One region of the Marinomonas pontica genome, then DNA from elsewhere that is predicted to be linked to it. Evidence: predicted binding sites of a transcription regulator. Region 1 holds the regulator's gene; the other holds the start of a gene.

Region 1 (10,414 bases):
TTACACGCGTGATGCGTCTCTAGGTCTAGACTTCACCGCGGTTAACTTCTACGACGGTCAAGGCTTCATGGTTCGTAAAGATTTGGGTGTTAACTCAGCATTAGAACTTGCTGGTGCAACAGTGTGTACTGAGCAGGGTACTACGACTGAATTGAACATGGCGGACTTCTTCCGTAAGAACAAAATGTCTTACGTTCCTGTTGTCGTACAAAAAGCTGACGAAGCGTTAGCGGCTTATGACTCTGGTCGTTGTGATGTATACACTACAGATAAATCTGGTCTAGCGGCTCACCGTACAAAACTAGCCGATCCATCTGCACACGTGATCTTGCCAGAAACTATTTCTAAAGAACCATTAGGTCCTGTCGTTCGTCACGGCGACAACCAGTGGAAAGACATCGTAACTTGGGCCATGTTCGTTCAAGTTAACGCGGAAGAAATGAACATCACGTCTAAAAACGTGGCTAAGATCAAGAGCGAAACAACAGACCCAGGCATCAAACGTCTACTAGGTGTTGAAGGCGATATGGGTGCTCAGCTAGGTCTACCAGCAGATTGGGCTTATAACGTTATCGCTCAAGTAGGTAACTACGGTGAAGTGTTCGAACGTAACGTTGGTCCATCTACTCCTGTAGATCTTCCACGTGGTCTGAATGCACTATGGACTGAAGCGGGCGGCATCATGTATGCGCCACCAGTTCGTTAATACCTAAAGCGACCTACCTGCTTGGGTATTTGCTCAGCGGCTACATAACAGCCGCTGAGTTTCTCCCCCCTTTCTTACACATCTGACGAGCATTTAATTGCCTGAACCAAGATGAGCGAAAATACTAATCCTAGTAATAACAGCCTTTTGAATGATGCTGGCACTCGTGCCATGATCTTTCAAATTGTGCTGCTGGCTATGGTGGTTTTTGCGGGTTACTACCTATTTAGCAACCTACAAGCCAACTTAGACAACCGAGGAATTTCTACAGGTTTTGCCTTTTTCAATGAACCTGCTGGCTTTCCAATCCTTATTCACCTTATTGAATACACTGAAGCCAATACTTACGGACGCGCGTTTGTTGTTGCCCTCATCAATACGTTTGTTATTTCCTTATTGGGGATAATTTTGTCCACCGTGATTGGCATCGTCATGGGCTTGGCACGATTATCAAAAAACTGGTTAGTGGCACGTTTGGCTACGGTTTATATTGAAACCTTGCGTAACATTCCATTGCTGCTGCAAATGTTCTTTTGGTATTTTGCGGTTCTTGCGGCACTGCCAGCGCCACGTGACAGTTACGAATTTGCTGACTTTTTACTGAACAAACGTGGTATTTACTCTCCGAATCCAATCACTCAAGATGGATTTGGTTTGGTTATTTTTGGCTTTTTCCTTTCAATCGCCGCCGCGGTTGGCCTTATTATTTGGGCTAAAAAGCGTCAAACTAGAACCGGTTTGTGGTTCCCAGCGTATTGGTCTTCTCTTGGCTTGATTGTAGGGATCACATTCCTATTCTTGGCCATCGCAGGATTTCCAATTGAGTTTGATCTACCACAGAAAAGTCGTTTTAACGTAACCGGCGGAATGGTGTTACCACCAGAATTTGTCGCCGTATTGGTGGCGCTATCTACCTATACTGGTGCGTTTATCGCTGAAATCGTTCGTGCAGGCATATTGTCTGTAAACTGGGGACAAACCGAAGCGGCTCGCTCTTTGGGATTGCGTGACAATCTTACTCAGCGACTCATCGTTTTACCTCAAGCTTTACGTGTCATTATTCCACCTCTGACCAGTCAGTACTTGAACTTAGCGAAGAACTCCTCTTTGGGCGCCGCCATTGCTTACCCAGAGTTAGTTGCGGTGGTAATGGGCACAACGCTTAACCAGACAGGTCAGGCGATTGAAACCATTGGTCTTTGTATGTTGGTGTATGGTTCATTAAGTCTATCGATTTCGGTATTCATGAACTGGTACAACAACAAAATGTCATTAGTAGAGCGCTAGGAGGTAAATCATGACTATTATATTTAAACCGTCCCCTAGCCTTCCACCACCAGTGACGTCTGTTGGGGCTGTCGCGTGGGTTCGTCAAAATCTATTTTCGTCCCCGCTGAATATCTTTCTCACGTTCTTTAGCGCTTATGTTATCTATTTGTTGCTGCCTCCAGTTATACAATGGGCATTCATAGATGCAACGTGGGAAGGGACTTCTAAGGCATCTTGTACGGCTGGTGGCGCATGTTGGGCCTTTATAGCCGTCTATTTCGATCAGTTTATGTATGGTTTATACCCAGAAGCTGAAACGTGGCGCATCAATTTAGCGGTCATTATGCTGGTATTGATGGTCGGTGCGTTTGCTATCAAGGCAGTCAATAAACTGTACCTTTCTATCGCGATTATCGTGGTGTATCCGATCGTGGCTTACTTTTTGTTTGCTGGCGGTGTGTTCGGCCTAGAAAAAGTAGAAACCTCTTTGTGGGGTGGTCTTTTCCTTACCGTACTGCTCGGTGTGATCGGTATTGTGGCGTCGTTCCCATTAGGGATTGTGCTCGCGCTTGGTCGACGTTCTGAGATGCCCATTGCAAAGTCTGTGTGTGTGGTCTTTATCGAAACCATTCGTGCGGTACCGTTAATCACCATCTTGTTCATGGCGTCCGTAATGATTCCATTGTTCTTGCCGGAAGGCCTGAATTTCAACAAGTTGTTGCGTGTACTGATTGGTATCACGCTATTCTCTGCCGCTTACATGGCCGAAGTAGTACGTGGTGGTTTACAAGCCATTCCAAAAGGACAATATGAAGCCGCTGATGCCATGGGATTAACCTATTGGCAGTCGATGATTCTTGTGATTTTGCCACAAGCTCTAAAGCTGGTTATTCCGGGTATCGTGAACTCCTTCATTGCTTTGTTCAAAGACACAACCCTAGTATACATCGTTGGTATGTTTGACTTCTTAGGTCGAATCCAAGCCGCTAACCATGACTCAAACTGGCTAGGGACAACGGTTGAAGGTTATGCTTTTGCAGGCTTTATCTATTGGGCTATCTGCTTTGGTATGTCACGTTATAGTATGGCTCTCGAGCGTAAGTTAGAAACTGGGCACAAGCGAAATTAGTTAAGAATTTGAGGTCTTTATTATGACAGATACAAATATGGCTCGTGCCCAACTAGCGCAGGGCGAAGAAGCAATCATCGAATTTAACGATGTAAACAAATGGTACGGCGATTTTCATGTACTAAAGAACATAAATTTCAGCATCAAAAAAGGCGAGCGCATTGTTGTGTGTGGTCCTTCTGGTTCTGGTAAATCCACCATGACGCGTTGTATCAACCGTCTTGAAGAGCACCAAAAAGGCACGATCTTGGTCGATGGTGTTGAGATGAACAACAACTTGAAAAACATCGAAGCGATCCGTAAAGACGTGGGCATGGTGTTTCAACACTTTAACTTGTTCCCTCACCTAACCATTTTAGAAAACCTGACATTGGCGCCAATTTGGGTTCGTAAAACGCCTAAAAAGCAAGCGGAAGAAATGGCGATGCATTACTTGGAACGCGTAAAAATCGCTAACCAAGCATTGAAATATCCAGGCCAGTTATCTGGTGGTCAACAGCAACGTGTGGCGATCGCTCGTGGTTTGTGCATGCAGCCTCGCATCATGCTGTTTGATGAGCCAACTTCTGCACTTGACCCTGAAATGATCAAAGAAGTATTGGACGTCATGGTTCAGCTAGCGGAAGAAGGCATGACCATGGTGTGTGTAACACACGAAATGGGCTTTGCTAAAACCGTCGCTGACCGCGTTGTGTTCATGGATGCCGGTGAGATTGTCGAGGCTAACGAGCCTCACGAGTTCTTCGAAAATCCTCAACACGACCGTACTCAGATGTTCTTAAGCCAAATTTTGAATCACTAATCACTTAGTATTCAGAACTGAAACTTAAAATCTGTTATATTCTCAAAGCCCCTTATTGGGGCTTTTTTTATCGTCGTCATTCATTACAGGAAATATCATGGAAGCCTCCATTAACCTTCAGCCAGCTCAAAAACTTCGTGTGGTGCATTTAGCCGACCACACAGGTCGTTTGCAGGTTATTTTTCCTGAAAGCAATATGCTAGATATCTCAGCGGTGTCTCGTATCACCAAACGTCGCTTTGAGCCTGTAAACCACTACCATGTTTCTGGCGACCCATTAATCAAGCCGAACAGCGTGAACACTCTGCTCGAAGCCAGCATGTTGAAAGAATCTGTCTTTTCAATTCGCACCAAGGTCGGTGGACAATATCGCAACATCACCTCCGCCGAATTGGAAAATATGTTCTCCGGTCCTTTGAACCGATTCGAAAACATCTCGATTAACGCTCAACTCATTAAGCCTTCCGTAGAAAATCACGAAGACGACGAAGAACAAATTTTAGAAGCACTCGGGCGTTTTCAATCCATTCGATTGAAACAGCGCATCGAAGAAACCCTAGAAATCCCGCCATTGCCCGCGTCTTCACACCGCATTATTCGCCTGTCGACCGATAAATCCGCTGGCACGGACGAGCTGTGCGAAGTGATTGCATTAGATCCAAGCTTAGCCGCGCAAGTCATTAGCTGGGCATCGTCGCCCTATTACGGCGCTCCGGGTTCTATTGAATCGGTCGAAGACGCTATTATTCGTGTTCTCGGTTTTGACATGGTGATGAACCTCGCGCTAGGCCTGTCTATGGGCAACGCGTTCCAAGCACCAGAAGATGGCCCTCGACATTACGAAGATTTTTGGCTGGATTCTGTCTCCAATGCTGTGTTGATGGAGGCGTTGGTTAAATCTATGCCCGTTCAGGATCGACCAAAGCTAGGCCACGCTTACCTTGCAGGCTTGCTTCATAACTTTGGTTATTTGGCCATTAGCACCATTTTACCGCCGCATTTTTCGATTTTGTCTCGCTATCAAGAAGCCAATGCTCACTTGCCTTCCGACGTCATTGAGATGCAGATTCTGCATTTCACCAAAGAACAACTTGGGTCTTGGCTGCTGCGTTACTGGAGCTTACCAGACAATATTTGGATGGCCATTCGCTACAGCAAAAAACCACATTATTATGGAGAACACGCCATGCTAGCCAAGCTGCTGTATGTCTCCTATCAATTGCGCCATAACGGTACAATTGAGCCGTCCGTCTTATTAGAAATAGGGTTATCGCTTGAAGAAGCTGAGTCCTGCCGAGATCAGATTTACCAAAAATCAGCAGAGCTGCACAAAATGGTCGCCCTAATCAACAAAATGAACGCATAACCTTTCGTATGACAGTGAAGAAAAAAGCGGTCATGAACGCGTCTGCCGCCCAGCAATTCGACTATCGCTGGGCACCGGTACATCGTGTTAACAAAGTAAAGGTTACGCAGAATTTATGGCCTTGGCTTATTACTCATGATTCTCTCACCGCTCGCCTTAAATGCCTTGGCACACTCACTGTCGAGGTCTTAGAAGACTCATGGGGAACACCAACAGCGAGAGAGAAAAAGCGCCTTAAACTGCGCCCAAGAGAAGCCGCCAGAATTCGTACCGTGTTGCTAAAAGTCGATGGCATCCCTCTGATCTACGCCCGATCCATTATTCCTGCTCAGTCTTTAAAAGGTCATTGGCGCCAAGTCAAACACCTGCAAGACAAGCCTTTGGGCGGCTATCTATTTCAGCATCGCGCCTTGATTCGCAGTGGCATTGAAATAACACAACTGCCAAAATCCATGTTCCCTCATCAACCGCAAGCCGTCTGGGCTCGGCGCTCCGTGTTTCACCAATTTGGACCAGGAATTTTGGTCAATGAAGCATTTTTTGATGAACTCAACCACGTAAAACCTTTGTCTGGATTCTTATGAACAAGCTGCAAGATTACGCCGAACTAACCCGCTTTAACCGTCCAATTGGCTCATTTTTATTAATGTGGCCAACACTGTGGGCTTTATGGCTGGCGGCCGATGGCATGCCACAATGGCATTTGGTGATTATCTTTATCTTAGGCGTTTTCAGCATGCGCTCAGCAGGTTGCGTCATTAACGATTACGCCGACAGAAAAGTTGATGGCTTTGTAGATCGCACTAAAAATCGACCATTACCATCGGGGCGAGTGTCTGAAAAAGAGGCGCTTTTACTGTTTGGTGTACTGTCGATATTAAGCTTTGTCTTGGTATTGTTTACCGACCTACAAACCATTTTGCTGTCATTTGTCGGCTTGGGGCTTGCTGCTCTGTACCCATTCATGAAACGATACACCCATCTGCCTCAGCTTTTTCTGGGTTTGGCTTTTTCTTGGGCCATTCCAATGGCTTACAGTGCACAAGGTGGCGCACTTACCGACCCAGAGCTGTGGATGCTGTTTGTAGCAAACTGTTTTTGGACAATCGCCTACGACACTTATTACGCGATGACCGATCGCCCTGACGACCTAAAAATCGGCATCAAATCAACCGCCATCCTCTTTGGACGCTACGATTTGTTCATCATTGTGTGTTTACAGGGATTCACCTTGTCTTTATTGACATGGATAGGTGTGTTAGCCGAACTCCATTGGCTATACTTTGTGTCTCTCGTAATGTGTATTGGGCTTTTTTATCAACAGTTTAAACAAGCTAAGGACCGCGATCGCCAAGCTTGCTTCCGCTCCTTTTTAGACAATAACCGGATTGGTTACTGTGTCTTTATAGGCTTGGTTTTAAGCTATTTTATGTAATATATGGCAAAGTTGTGACAGTTTAACTAAATTGTCACATTAGGTCGCTTTAATGAAACCGTTCCTGAGATGAGGATAAATCCTGTGACCGGTAAAAAAGTATTAATTATTGACGACGAGTCTTCCATACGCGAAATGATCGCCATTGCACTTGAAATGGCGGGTTACGAGTATCTGGAAGCAGAAAACATTCAGCAAGCCCATGAAATTATTGTGGATCACCGTCCTGACCTAATCCTTGTTGATTGGATGATGCCAGGTGGCAGTGGCATAGAGCTCACTCGCCGACTCAAAAAAGACACCACGACGGCAGAAATTCCGGTCATTATACTGACCGCGAAAAGTGAAGAAGACAACAAGATCCAAGGACTAGAAGTTGGCGCTGACGACTATATTACCAAGCCTTTTTCACCTCGTGAGTTGGTTGCTCGACTCAAAGCTGTGCTACGCCGCGCAACGCCTCAAGGGGTTGATGAACCAATTGAAATAGAAGGATTGGTCTTGGATCCGATTAGCCAACGCGTCACCATTGGCAGTCGTCCTTTGGAGATGGGACCTACCGAATACCGTTTACTCAAATTTTTGATGACTCACCAAGAGCGCGCGTATTCTAGGGCTCAGTTATTAGATCAAGTATGGGGTGGAAACGTCTACGTTGAAGAACGTACCGTTGATGTCCATATTCGTCGTTTACGCAAAGCCATAGGCAGTACGCACGATTTCTTGATACAAACCGTACGAGGAACAGGCTACCGCTTCTCAGCAAAAAGGTCCGTATGAAAACAGTTTGGCGAAACACCATCATTACTTGGTTAGCAGGTCTTGCGGCCTGCATTGTTATTGGCTTTATTATCGGACAAGTCTTAGGTGTTTTGCTGCTGTACGTTTTGGGCTCTTTGTATTGGCAGCTGTATCAACTGTATCAATTCCATAACTGGTTACGTCATTCAGGTCGCGCAGCGCCCCCAGAAACACGCGGAATTTGGGGCGAAGTGTTTGATGCGGTTTACCGTCTGCAGAAAAAACAGCGCAAATCCAAGCGCCGAATGCGCCAAGCGTTAACCCGTATCGAAAGCTCCACAACCGCCTTGAAAGAAGGCGTAATCATGGCGGATAACCAAGGCAATTTAGAATGGTGGAACAACTCCGCTGGGCATTTTCTTGGCTTGGTTCGCCACGCTGATCGCGGACAAGTCATTACCAATATCGTCCGCAACCCAGACTTTTTCCGCTATTTCAGCCAAAAGCGTTTTGGTGAACCCTTGGTCATCAAATCGCCCGCCAAAGATGGCGTGTATTTGGAAATCCAAACCACCTTATACGATAAAAATGACCACCTTATCTTTGTACGTGATGTGACGCGCTTGCACCTACTGGAGCAAATGCGCAAAGACTTTGTGGCCAACGCATCTCACGAATTAAAAACGCCGCTGACCGTGATCAAAGGGTATTTAGAAACCCTAGATATGTTCAAAGACAGCCTGCCAAAAAGCATGCAAAAAGGCATCGTGAATATGTCAGAACAATCTGAGCGTATGGAGCAGCTGATTGAAGATTTGCTGTTGTTGTCACGCTTAGAAAGCAATGATAAGCGCGAAGAAAACCAGTGGCACAAGGTCACAGACATTATTCAAGCCATCACCAATGCCATGGGGCCAATTCTGACCGACTCGCATACGCTACAGCTTCATATCCCTGAAGAAGCACGGCTATATGGCTCCTACAAAGAGCTGTACAGCGCATTTTCTAATTTGATCGTCAACGCCGTAAAGTATTCGCCCGATGGCGGTAACATCACGGTGAAATGGGAATCCAGCGAATTTAATGGGGTATTTTCAGTTCAGGATACCGGTATTGGCATCGACCCAAGGTACATCCCTAGACTGACAGAACGCTTCTTTAGAGTCGACAAAGGTCGAGGCTCAAAAACGGGCGGTACGGGACTCGGGCTAGCGATTGTGAAGCATGTTCTTTTGCACCATGAAGCCAAACTGCAAATACGCAGCCAGCCAGGTTTTGGCAGCACATTCTCTTGTCACTTTCCCGCGAGTCGGACACGCAATGACGCCATGACCGCCATCGCCTTTCAAAGCGACAATACCCAGAACCAAACAGACGACTCACTCAACATATCAAACTAAACTCTTGCCCTGCCTTCGGTCCGCTCAAAGGCAGGGCAATGACAATCTACTCACAATCACGCCATTACAAACTGTCGAACAACTGAGCGATAAACGCTTCTTTCTCGCTGTCTTGGTCTATCAAACCCAGCACTACGGTTAAAAAAGTCGAGTCTGGCTTTTTCTCAGTCGTTGCCACAGATTGAATAAAGTAGTTTAAACGATTCACCGTACCGTCGAATTCCAAATCCAAAACCGCTTGACCCAATACTTGCGGCACCACGTCATCACTTTTAATGAACATGGTCGCTTCGGTTTTACTAAACTGAACAATCATGCAGCGAAACTGTTTGCCTTCAAAGCGAACCAAAGTGGGCACTTTAACGTCTTTTACCGACACCGCGGGGGCATCTGGGTTGGTAAACTTCGTGGCCTGCACAGGGCTTGCCTTACCCGCGCCCATTAAGACATCTAACGATGCCGCGCTTACGCCGCCAGGAGAAATAGATTCACGCGGTTTTTGCGACGACAACTTACGCTCAATGCCATGTTTTTTCGCAGCAGACACCACCTTATTGATCAACTGCTCACTGGAAAACGGCTTACCCAAATAATCCGTCACACCAGACTGAACCGCTTCGACCACATGACTTTTATCACCACGGCTGGTGATCATCACAAAAGGCACATCTTCCTTTTTGTATTTTGGCTGCTCGCGGCACCATTTAAGCAATTCAACCCCCGTCATTTCGGGCATTTCCCAATCACAAAGCACAATATCAAACTGTGTTTTGTTCAACATTTGCTGAGCTTTGCGACCATTCACCGCTTCATCAATCTCGACCGCGGGAAATTGCTTACGCAAAGTCCGTCGTATCAAATCTCGAGTAAAAGAAGCATCATCTACAACCAATATTTTTAATGACATCACAACATTCCTTTCGAGCGATCTAACAAGGCAGAAAAATCCCCATGTTGTGATCTAAAAACCGTAATCCACAATAACGTAGCGGCCACGACCGCAATCGGCATCACAAATAAATTAAAGAACGGGATCGTCAAGCACACCATCACAATGCCACCAAATGTCCAGCACAATAACGGTTTCGCACGTAACGCCATTCTCATGTCGTGAAACTTTACCTTGTTGTTATCAAACGCATAATCCATGTATTGCAACGACAACATCCATGCGGAAAACAGCAACAACAACACCGGAGCAATGACATTCACCAACGGTATAAAAGACAACAGCAGCAGCAAGACAAAACGCGGCAAGAAATACAAAATTTTCTGACACTCACGCTGCAAACTGCGCCCCACAATAGCGGCCAACGCACCAGCGGACAGTGTTTCGTCAAAGACTTTCCCCGTCTCTTTTTCCTCTACTTTTTCCGCCAAAAACGCCATAAACGGCGCGGCCAAAATGTTCACCCCGACCGAAAAACTGTAGAACAAAAGCACACTGATAATGGCGCCAAAAATGAGGTAAAACAGCCAATTCAAAAACGAAACCCACTCTGGTAAATACCCCATCGCAGAATCCATCAACGTCTGAAAATAGCTAAACGCCACCATATAAAGCAG
Region 2 (10,414 bases), 920 kb from region 1:
CTTGCTCATCAAGGCTAATTTTCCTCGCGTATGATACGCATTGTAAAGCCACTTACTGACATGCGCTGTAAGTGGCTTTTTCGTTTAATACTGTCTGGGTTTGTTGTCATACAAGGAGCATTTGATGGACCATAATACATTAAAGCAGTATCTGCTATCGAAGCCAGAAGCAGAAGAGCATTACCCGTTTGATGATTACACGGCGGTGTTTAAAGTGCAGGGCAAAATGTTTGCGCTATTGATAAAAAAGCAAGGCACGCCATTGCTGAATCTCAAATGTGATCCGGGGCATGCGATAGAGCTGCGTGACATTTTTCCTGAAGTGATTCCTGCTTACCATATGAATAAGCGCCATTGGAATTCGGTTGTTCTGCAGGGGGACTTGCCAGCAGGTGAAATCCAACGACAAATAGACCATTCGTATGGTTTGGTTGTGAAAGGCTTAAAGAAATCCATTCGGGAAGGGTTGGAAGTTCGACATGGAAAGCCTGCCTTATACGCGGGAACTCTTGATCAAAACCAAAGCAACCAACAGTCTGGATTATAGAGTGTTGGTTGCTGGGGATGACTGTTTCACAGCTTGAAGATAGACATGACTTCTTTGGTTTCTTTGGCTGTTTCGGCCAGTGATTCACTGGTGACATTATTTTGCTGAACTTGCTCTCCGGCTTTGGCGGAAAGTTCAGAAACGTTGATGTTTAATTGATTGAGTTTCTGCACGGCGTCACTTTGCATATTCACACTTTGAATGACGGTGTGGCTTGCTCGGTTAATATCGTCGACAGAGGCGGCAATGTCTTGCAAATATTGTGTGGTTAGGTTGATCTCTTCGGTGGTTTTTTGTGACTGTTGATGGCTTGCAGTGATACGAGCTTCTGCTTCTTTTGCACCACTTTGCAGTTTGCTAATCATGTTTTGTATTTCATCCGTGGAGGCCTGAGTTCGACTTGCTAGGCCACGCACTTCATCGGCAACCACGGCAAAGCCGCGGCCTTGTTCTCCCGCTCTGGCGGCTTCAATCGCGGCATTCAATGCCAATAGATTCGTTTGTTCTGCAATGGCGCTGATGACATCCAAGACAGAGCCGATGGTCTGAGACTGTTCGGCAAGCTGAACAACGGTTTGCAGACCGGATTCCAATTCATGGGATAATTTTTCAAGCGATTGCACTGTTTGAAGGATAGAGCTTTGCCCTGTTTGAGTTTTTTCGACTGTAGATTGCGCAGACGCCAAGGTGGATTGTGTGCTGTCGATCACTTCATTTTTAAAGCTGTCTACTTCGGTAATGGTATCAGCCATCTGCGCAAACATACCTTCACGTTGTTGGGTAATGGCTTTTGTTTTTGCAGCAACTGATTTTAACTCTAGGCTTTTGTGTTCAACTTCTTGGTTGAGTGACACTGCTTTTGTAAGAGTCTTAGAAAGACGATCGACAAAGGTGTTATACGATTTGGCAATTTGCGTTAATTGGTCTTTTCCAGATTCTGGTAGGCGTGTTTTTAAGTCGCCATCACCTTCCGAAATATTGTGCAGAACAGCCTGAATTTGTCCGATAGGTTGTAAAATAGATCGAACAATTAGGATGGATAAGAATAGGGCGATGAGAATAATGCCTGCGCTGATTAGGCCAAGGCGCGCGACCTCTTTCTGGAATTGGCTGTTTACATCGTCTAGATAAATGCCAGAGCCAATAATCCACCCCCAAGGCGCAAAACCTTGGACGTAAGAAATTTTTTCAACCGGCGTTTCGTTCCCAGGTTTTGGCCAGAGGTAATCAACAAACCCCGCGTTTTGAGCTTTGACGACTTTAACGAATTCTGAAAACAGTTTTTTGCCATTGGGATCCTCTAAGTTCGATAGGTCTTTGCCATCCAAGGCGGAGTTGACGGAGTGCATTACCATGTGGGCATTGTAGTCATTGATCCAAAAATATTCAGACCCAGCATAGCGAGTATTTTTAATGGTTTCCATGGCGTAACGCTGCGCATCTGAGCGGTTGATTTGACCTGTTTGTTCCAATTGGTGGAAATACTGAAAAACACCGGTTGCGGTTTCCACCACATGTTTTGTTTGGGCGTATTTTTCATCGAGTAATGATTGTTTGTTTACCGTTAGAGAAAGATAAACAACGAGAACCAATCCCAATGAAAAGAAGACGACCAAGCTGGTTAAACGCAGACGGATAGGTATGTTTCGTAGAGAATTAATCATAACGTCACCCTTATTATTGCTGTTTTTATGATGGCCTGTGGGGAGCTATTTCGTTTTGATGAGCGCATTTTTTTTGTACGAGCCTTTTAATATAAGCACAATGTCTTGTATCTGTCATTTTCGTGTCATGTTTTATCGCTACTTTCTTACTCAGTCTCCTTACCAGTCAAAGGAGTTAGGTATTTGTTAGGCGAATAAACAAGCGACCTAAGTGGGTCGATATTGATACTTAATATTATTGAATAGGGCAGTGTGATGAATATTAATAACAACAAGCAATTGGGTTTTGATGAGCTAGATGAATTGGTTCGTCCGGCGCCAGAAGTGGTCGAGTTTGAAGAAGTGGCCAATAAAATGGTCTCTCGCCGTGGCTTTTTAGGCGGTGGTGTTGCTGTGGGAGCCGGGGCATTTGTGATGGGCTCGACCACATTGGCGGCAGGGAAAGCGATGGCAGCGAGCGCTGAAGAATCTCGTCTTGCTTTCAGCATGGTTAAGGCCAATGCGCTTGATACCATCACAGTGCCTGAGGGTTATAAGTGGGAAGTGTTGGCTTCATGGGGCGATCCTCTGTTCAGTAATGCTCCTGCTTTTGATGCAGCAACGGGCGGGACTGGTGCTTCTCAAGAGTTGGCGTTTGGCGATCACAATGACGGCATGGCGTTTTTCTCGAAAGATGGCAAACAAATCATGGCCATCAACAATGAATACACCAATGAAAAGACACTTCACGCTAACCGCGCTGATGGTATGCCTGCTAACGCGGACGATGTTCGCAAAAATAAAGCGGCTCACGGTGTGTCAATCATTGAAGTGGCACAACGCGGTGGTAAATGGGGGATTGTTCAAGATTCTCCTTACAATCGTCGCATCACAGCGGATACGGAAATGGATATCACGGGGCCTGCTCGTGGTCATAAGTGGATGCAGACTTCCGAAGACCCGAAAGGCTTGGTGGCAAAAGGAACGTGGAACAACTGTGGTAATGGACAAACTCCATGGGGTACGTATTTGACTTGTGAAGAGAACTTTAACGGTTACTTCACAGCCAATGATAAAAATTACAAAATGCCAGAAGCATTTAAGCGTTATGGTATGAGTACAGAAGGTCGCTATAATTGGGCGATGGCAGACGCGCGCTTTGATTTGGTAAAAGAGCCAAATGAGCCAAACCGCTTTGGTTATGTTGTGGAAATCGACCCACTTGATCCAACGTCTCGTCCTAAGAAACGCACCGCACTTGGCCGTTTTAAACATGAAAACGCGGAGTTAACCATTGCTGCAAACGGTCATGTTGTTGTGTACCTTGGTGATGACGAGCGTGGTGAATTTTTATACCGCTTTGTTTCCAAAAACAAATATTTAGCTGGCGGCAATAACCGTGACTTGTTAGAAGAAGGTACTTTGTACGTTGCTAAATTCCACGATAACAACCGTGGTGAGTGGTTGGCTTTGACACCAAAAACAACCGGCATGACAGACGCTGAAATTTCCATTCATACTCGAATGGCGGCTTCTAAAGTGGGAGCAACAACGATGGATCGCCCTGAATGGGTCGCGGCTCATCCTCACAAAGCGGAAGTGTATTGCTCCCTAACAAACAACAAAAACCGCGGCGTTAAACCAAATGCGGGTGGCGATGCGACACCGGCTAGCGGTCCAAACCCACGAGTGAAAAACAACTTTGGCCAGATCGTTCGTTGGACGCCAATGGACTCGGATCATACTCATAACGAGTTTAAGTGGGACTTGTTCGTATTGGCGGGTAATCCAGCTGTGTACGATGATGCCAATGCAGGCTCTAAGAACGTTAACCAAGACAATATGTTTAATTCACCGGATGGCTTAAAGTTCGATTCCAAAGGTTTATTGTGGATTCAAACAGACGGCAACTATTCGAATGAAAAAGGTTTCCAAGGCCAGGGCAATAACCAGATGCTAGTGGGTGACCCTGAAACAGGCGAAATTCGTCGTTTCCTTGTGGGGCCTAAAGAATCTGAAATCACCGGAGCGACATGGAATGCGGCACGCACAACCATGTTTATTGGTGTACAGCATCCAGGTGAAGGTGGTAACTCACACTGGCCAAATGGCGGTAACTCAGTGCCTCGCTCTAGTGTGATTGCTATATCACGCGAAGACGGTGCAGTCATCGGCTAAGTTTTTGCTTTATAAGAATATTTTATGGATTATAAAGCCAGCATATTTGTTATGCTGGCTTTTTTTATGGCGGTAAATAACCTGATACAGGTCACAATTAGCATGATATAGGTCACAATATTTATAAGATGTTTTTATAGGTTCTTGTGTCGTAGGGAAGAAAATGTCAGTCTTAGAAATGTGCATATTAAAAGCAAGGAATTAGGCCATTACCTGATGATGAATATGGATATTTACTCTCTCTTTTGTGATTATAGGTTTTAGGCGCTGTACTAGGTGCGGTCATGAACATGAAAATGTAAGCGAGTCAGAATGGGTGTTGTACTTTCTAAGTCACTTTTTATTAAGCAGGCAGTTTTAACCTTAGCACTCGCGATTGTTTTAAGTTTGGTTACCAGTGGCATTCAATTTGTTGATGGCATTCAAAATCAAAAAACACAAATCAATCAAGATTTCGAAGAGCTATTGGCCGTTGTTGAAAAGCCTCTGTCCGAAGCGGTGTTTCGCTTGGATGTGTCTTTTGCACAACAGCAAATCGACAGTTTACTGTTTAATCCGACGATTGCGCACCTAGAGGTTCGAGATGAATCTGGGGAACTGTTTGTCGAAGCCAGTGCAGGGCAGCGTAATTTCGCGTTATCGAGTAAAATTGCCGAATATTTTTTATCTGACTTACAAACCTACGACCGTGCGTTGCATTTAGAGAGCCCTGTTTTCGATGCCGGGCATTTATTGGTCTGGCCAGAAAAACGGTATTTGCTCGATAAAATTTTCAAAGAGCAGCTTTCCATTCTGATCTATAACGTATTTAAAGACCTTTTACTCGCTTCGTTAATCTCCCTCGTATTTTACTATTTGGTTACTTACCCTCTTAAGCGTTTAACTGAGTCGTTATCGACCGTTGGCCATAATCAGGACATTCCTCTTCCTAAGTCGTTTCATCGTTATCACCAGTCTGATGAATTGGGGAATTTACATTCGACGTTTTCATCCTTATGGAAAAAACTCAACACGGCGTTAAGTGATCTTGAACGCAGTGACAGTCACACTAAGGCCATGATAGAGCACGCTGCCGATGGTATTTTGTTGCTGGATGAAAACAACCAGATCTCCTTGATGAACACCGCTGCAGAACGCATGTTAAAAAATCGCAGTGACATGTTGCAATCGCGTTCTTTGGAAACCTTGCATACTGCCTCGTCGTGGCCGGTGTTTTATGAGGTTTTAATCGGGTTGAAATTAAATGAACCCGTAACGGTTGAGACCACTTATCGTATACAAGGCATCGAATTGCCTGTTGAAATACGGCTGGCGAAATACCGAGTACAAGACAAAATAGAAACACTTTTACTGATCCGGGATGTGTCTGAACGAAAAGAAACCGAAGCGCACATTCATCGTCTGGCCTATTACGATACCGTGACAGGGTTGCCTAACCGACAATATTTGGCCAATAAATTGGGCGATACATTAAAGAGTAAGGTGCAGCATTCACATTATTCGGCCGTGGTATTTATGGATCTTGATCGCTTTAAAACCATCAATGATTCGCTTGGCCACAATGTGGGGGATTTATTATTAAAATGTGTCGCGAAACAGTTGTCTTCTCTGGTTGAAGATAATGTGGTTTTTGCCAGAATGGGCGGAGACGAATTTGCCTTTTTACTGACGCATATTGGTAATAATAAAGAACCTGTAGAACGAGCCATTAATGGGTTTGCTGAAAGTGTCATGTACGCCTGCCAACAGGTGAAAACCGCCGGTCATCATGAAGTGCACATTACCGCAAGCCTAGGCGCTACGATTTTTAATGGCCAAGAAGGCTCAGTCGAAGCAATCTTGAAACAAGCAGATACAGCGCTATACCGAGCGAAAGAATCTGGGCGAAATACGTTTGCGTTGTATAAGCCAGAAATGCAAGCGGTGTCTGATGCGCGTCTTGAAATGGAAAAAGCCCTTCACCACGCGACAGAGTTCAAATTGTTTGAATTGTATTATCAGCCACAAACGAACGATAAAAATCAGTTAATCGGTGCAGAGGCGCTGATTCGTTGGAAAGACGAGCAAAAAGGTTTTATCTCGCCAGCTACCTTTATCCCGGTGGCGGAAGAAATTGGCCTGATTGTAGAGATCGGGCATTGGGTACTGAACGAAGCCTTGTCTCAAGTGGCGATTTGGTTGAAAGAAGGCAAGTGGGATCTTTCATGGCGAATGTCGATTAACGTCAGTCCTATTCAGTTTCAACAAGCAAGCTTTTTGCCGATGCTGAAAACTCAGCTGGAGAAACATGATGTGCCAGCCCGTTGTGTTGATCTGGAAATTACGGAAAACATGCTGCTCAATGATCTTACTTCCTCCCTAGAAAAAATGAATGCCATTAAAGCCATGGGCATTCACCTTTCAATAGACGACTTCGGCACAGGTTATTCCTCTTTGAAATATTTAAAATCCTTGCCCATAGATCGATTGAAAATCGACCAATCTTTTGTCCGTGATTTACTTACAGATAAGAGTGATGAGGCCATCGTACATGCGGTTATTGCTATGGCAAAGGCACTGAAAATAAGTGTCTTGGCAGAAGGGGTTGAAACACTGTCTCATTACGATAGATTGCGAGAAATAGACTGCTTTTATTATCAGGGCTACTATTTTGGCCATCCTTTGCCACCCAAAGAGTTTATTGCTGAGTTTGTTCACGATTGAACCTCATAGACTGCCGTTTTGTAGCGTAGTATTACTGAACAAATTTATATTTAACGTTAAGGGCAAGCTATAGATTTTCTGTCTTCATTAGCGACATTGACCATTCATTGGGGTGCGTTGCTGTTCGTTTTTTTGCTGTTTGTCGCGGTGGTCGCCGTTGCCGTTATGTATTGGGTGGATACGCATCAAACGGCTCATACCATAAGACGAAACTACCCAGTGGTAGGTCGTTTTCGTTATCTGTTTGAGCATCTGGGTGAGTTTTTTCGCCAATACTTTTTCGCAATGGATCGAGAGGAACGGCCGTTTGATCGCGCAGAGCGTTCTTGGGCCTATCGTGCTGCAAAGAAGGTCGACACGACGATTGCGTTTGGATCAACGCGTTCCCTCGAAACCCCTGGTGATATCTTCTTTTTAAACTGTGCTTTTCCTACGTTAGATGAAGACGCTGCCCAACCGAAAGAAATTTGCATCGGTGAATTTACGGCCAAAACGCCTTACAGAACACGTTCTGTGGTGAATATTTCAGGCATGAGCTTTGGTGCATTATCGAAACCTGCGGTACAAGCGCTGTCCAAGGGAGCCCGTAAAGCGGGTATTTGGATGAACACAGGAGAAGGCGGATTGTCTCCTTATCACTTAGAGGGTGGATGCGATCTGGTTTTTCAAATAGGCACCGCGAAATACGGAGTTCGTAATCACGAAGGCCAATTAGACGACGCCAAATTGCTGAATCTTGCTGAACACCAAAACGTTCGCATGTTCGAAATTAAAATGAGCCAAGGTGCGAAACCAGGCAAGGGGGGGATGCTGCCGGGCACAAAGGTAACGGAAGAGATAGCGCACACTCGGGGGATTCCTGTTGGACAAGATTCTATTAGCCCTAACGGCCATACTGACATTAAATCGATCGATGATTTGTTAAACATGGTTTATCGTGTTCGTCAGGTTACCTCTAAACCTGTTGGCTTTAAAATGGTGGTAGGGGATCTGAGTTTTTTCGAAACCTTGTGTGAGTTGATACACAAAAAAGGCATCGATTACTGCCCGGATTTTATCACGATTGACAGTTCTGATGGTGGAACGGGGGCGGCGCCTCAACCCTTGATGGACTATGTTGGTATGCATTTGCGTGAAAGCTTGCCGACGGTGGTGAACATCATCACTTCTTATGGTTTGCGTCGTTACATCAAAATTATTGCGTCTGGTAAGCTGATTGTTCCGGGTAAAGCGGCGTGGGCATTGAGCGCTGGTGCTGACTTTGTGGTGACGGCCAGAGGTTTTTTATTTTCACTGGGTTGTATTCAAGCATTACAGTGTAACAAAAACACCTGTCCAACGGGTATTACGACCCACAACCCTGAACTGCAACGGGGTCTGGTAGCGACAGAAAAGTCAGAGCGAGTAGCGAACTACGCCGCTGAGCTGTTGCATGGGATAGGGATGATTGCGCATTCGTGCGGTGTAAAAGAGCCGAGAGAATTGACTCGATCTCATGTTCGCATCATAGAAAACCAAAGTCGATCTCAACTATTTTCGCAAGCGAATCCTATACCCAATGTAAGGCCCGAATACATTAAAATGACAGGATTTCAGGATAAAGCGATTACCACGGAAGAGCGCCTGCAATAATGGGTTTGATTGGCCATTTCTTTGTCTAATGCTAACTATATCGCCCTATTGAAAGGGGCGATATTTACTTTTACTCTGTGTGCTGTATTTTTTAGCTTCCACTTTTTTCATTAGAGGCGCGTATGTCGGCTTTGTTTCACTATGCTTTTCATGTTACTTCACTTGCAGAAACGCGTGATTTCTACACGAATGTTTTGGGATGTACTGAAGGCAGAAGCACGGACACTTGGATTGACTTTGACTTTTACGGACATCAATTGTCGTTGCATCTTGGTGAACCAAGTCCCACAAAAAATACAGGTCGAGTGGGTGAGCATCTTGTGCCTATGCCGCATTTCGGTTTGATTTTGGCTTTGGAAGAATGGCAAAAAGTCGCCAAACGCTTAACCGTAGCGAATGTTGCCTTTGATCTTGAGCCGAGCGTTCGATTCGAAGGCTTGCCAGGGGAACAGTGGACATTGTTCTTTAAAGACCCGAGTGGCAATGCTATTGAGTTAAAAGGGTTTAAAGATCTGGCGCAGGTGTATGCGAAATGATTCCTTTTGTGAGTCGAAGCAGCGCGACGGAGCAGGCCGTTTGGATTGAGTCGCTTTCAAAAGCGATGCCATCAGAACATATTGTGCCTTTTTCCGATCTAACTCCTGAACAAAAACAACAGTGTGATATTGCCATTGTGGCGAATCCTGACCCTCAGGATTTAATGGCCTTGCCTGCTTTGAAATGGGTTCACAGTGTGTGGGCTGGGGTTGAACGTATGGTGAATGAGTTGTCTTCGCCTCATTTTTCTATTGTAAGGTTGATTGACCCCAATCTTGCTCGCACTATGTCAGAAGCCGTATTGGCTTGGACATTGTTTTTGCACAGGGACATGCCAACGTATGCCAAGCAGCAAGCTCAGCATCAGTGGAGTCCGTTGCCAATGGTACTTCCTAAGGAGCGACGAATAGGGATCCTAGGATTAGGTGAACTTGGGCGCGTCAGTGCGAGTCGATTGGTTGAAAATGGTTTTACTGTGGCGGGTTGGAGTCGCCATCAGAAACACATCGAAGGGGTTGAGTGCTGGTGTGGCGACGAAGGATTGGTCTCATTATTAAGCCAAAGTGATATCATTGTCTGCTTATTGCCGTTAACCCCAGAGACAAAAGGGTTGTTAAACCGTGAGACGTTGTCGCATTTGCCTGTCGGGTCGAGTCTTATTAACTTTGCCAGAGGGGCCATCATTGACGATGATGCGTTGTTATTACAACTTGATCGCGCTGCGCTATCGCACGCGGTATTGGATGTTTTTATGCATGAGCCTTTGCCCAAGGATCATCCCTATTGGTCACATCCATCGGTGAGTGTGCTTCCGCATATTTCTGCTCCCACACACCCTGAAAGCGCGAGTGCTATCGTGGCGAAGAACATAGAAAATTACCGATTGACGGCAGAAATGCCGATGTTAGTGGATCCGATATTGGGTTACTAATAGAACAGATTCGTGTTTAAAAAATCATCCAATAAATCTAAAAAATGGAGCCTGAATATGCCGCATTGTATCGTAGAATACAGTCAAAATTTAGAACAAGAAGTTCCCCCAGCGGATTTATTAGAAGCCGTAAAAGAAGCGTGTATAGCCTCGACACTCTTTTCTGTAGAAGACATTAAACTGCGCAGCTTCCCCTACAAAAGCTTTTTGACGGCTGGCAAGGAAGATGCGTTTGTGCACGTT

What was found. The regulator PhoB, encoded in region 1, activates phosphate uptake and scavenging genes when phosphate is short. The targets are predictions, from matches to a motif close to TGTCATANNNNTGTCANA.
Region 2: a site for PhoB is predicted at 2,324-2,341, ahead of AABA11_RS11980 (PhoX family protein). Genes of this name have one in related genera too.

What each region holds. Positions count from the first base shown of each region.
Region 1 is NZ_AP027271.1:3,460,526-3,470,939, forward strand. It holds gene AABA11_RS16285 (amino acid ABC transporter substrate-binding protein) at 1-706, shown strand, start outside; gene AABA11_RS16290 (amino acid ABC transporter permease) at 818-1,993, shown strand; gene AABA11_RS16295 (amino acid ABC transporter permease) at 2,004-3,104, shown strand; gene AABA11_RS16300 (amino acid ABC transporter ATP-binding protein) at 3,127-3,906, shown strand; gene AABA11_RS16305 (HDOD domain-containing protein) at 4,004-5,272, shown strand; gene AABA11_RS16310 (chorismate--pyruvate lyase family protein) at 5,281-5,856, shown strand; gene ubiA (4-hydroxybenzoate octaprenyltransferase) at 5,853-6,707, shown strand; gene phoB (phosphate regulon transcriptional regulator PhoB) at 6,792-7,487, shown strand; gene phoR (phosphate regulon sensor histidine kinase PhoR) at 7,484-8,848, shown strand; gene AABA11_RS16330 (response regulator) at 8,913-9,755, opposite strand; gene cysZ (sulfate transporter CysZ) at 9,755-10,414, opposite strand, start outside.
Region 2 is NZ_AP027271.1:2,544,998-2,555,411, reverse strand. It holds gene AABA11_RS11995 (ABC-F family ATPase) at 1-18, shown strand, start outside; gene AABA11_RS11990 (MmcQ/YjbR family DNA-binding protein) at 125-547, shown strand; gene AABA11_RS11985 (methyl-accepting chemotaxis protein) at 574-2,211, opposite strand; gene AABA11_RS11980 (PhoX family protein) at 2,467-4,368, shown strand; gene AABA11_RS11975 (EAL domain-containing protein) at 4,681-7,071, shown strand; gene AABA11_RS11970 (FMN-binding glutamate synthase family protein) at 7,168-8,703, shown strand; gene AABA11_RS11965 (VOC family protein) at 8,826-9,239, shown strand; gene AABA11_RS11960 (2-hydroxyacid dehydrogenase) at 9,236-10,171, shown strand; gene AABA11_RS11955 (5-carboxymethyl-2-hydroxymuconate Delta-isomerase) at 10,229-10,414, shown strand, end outside.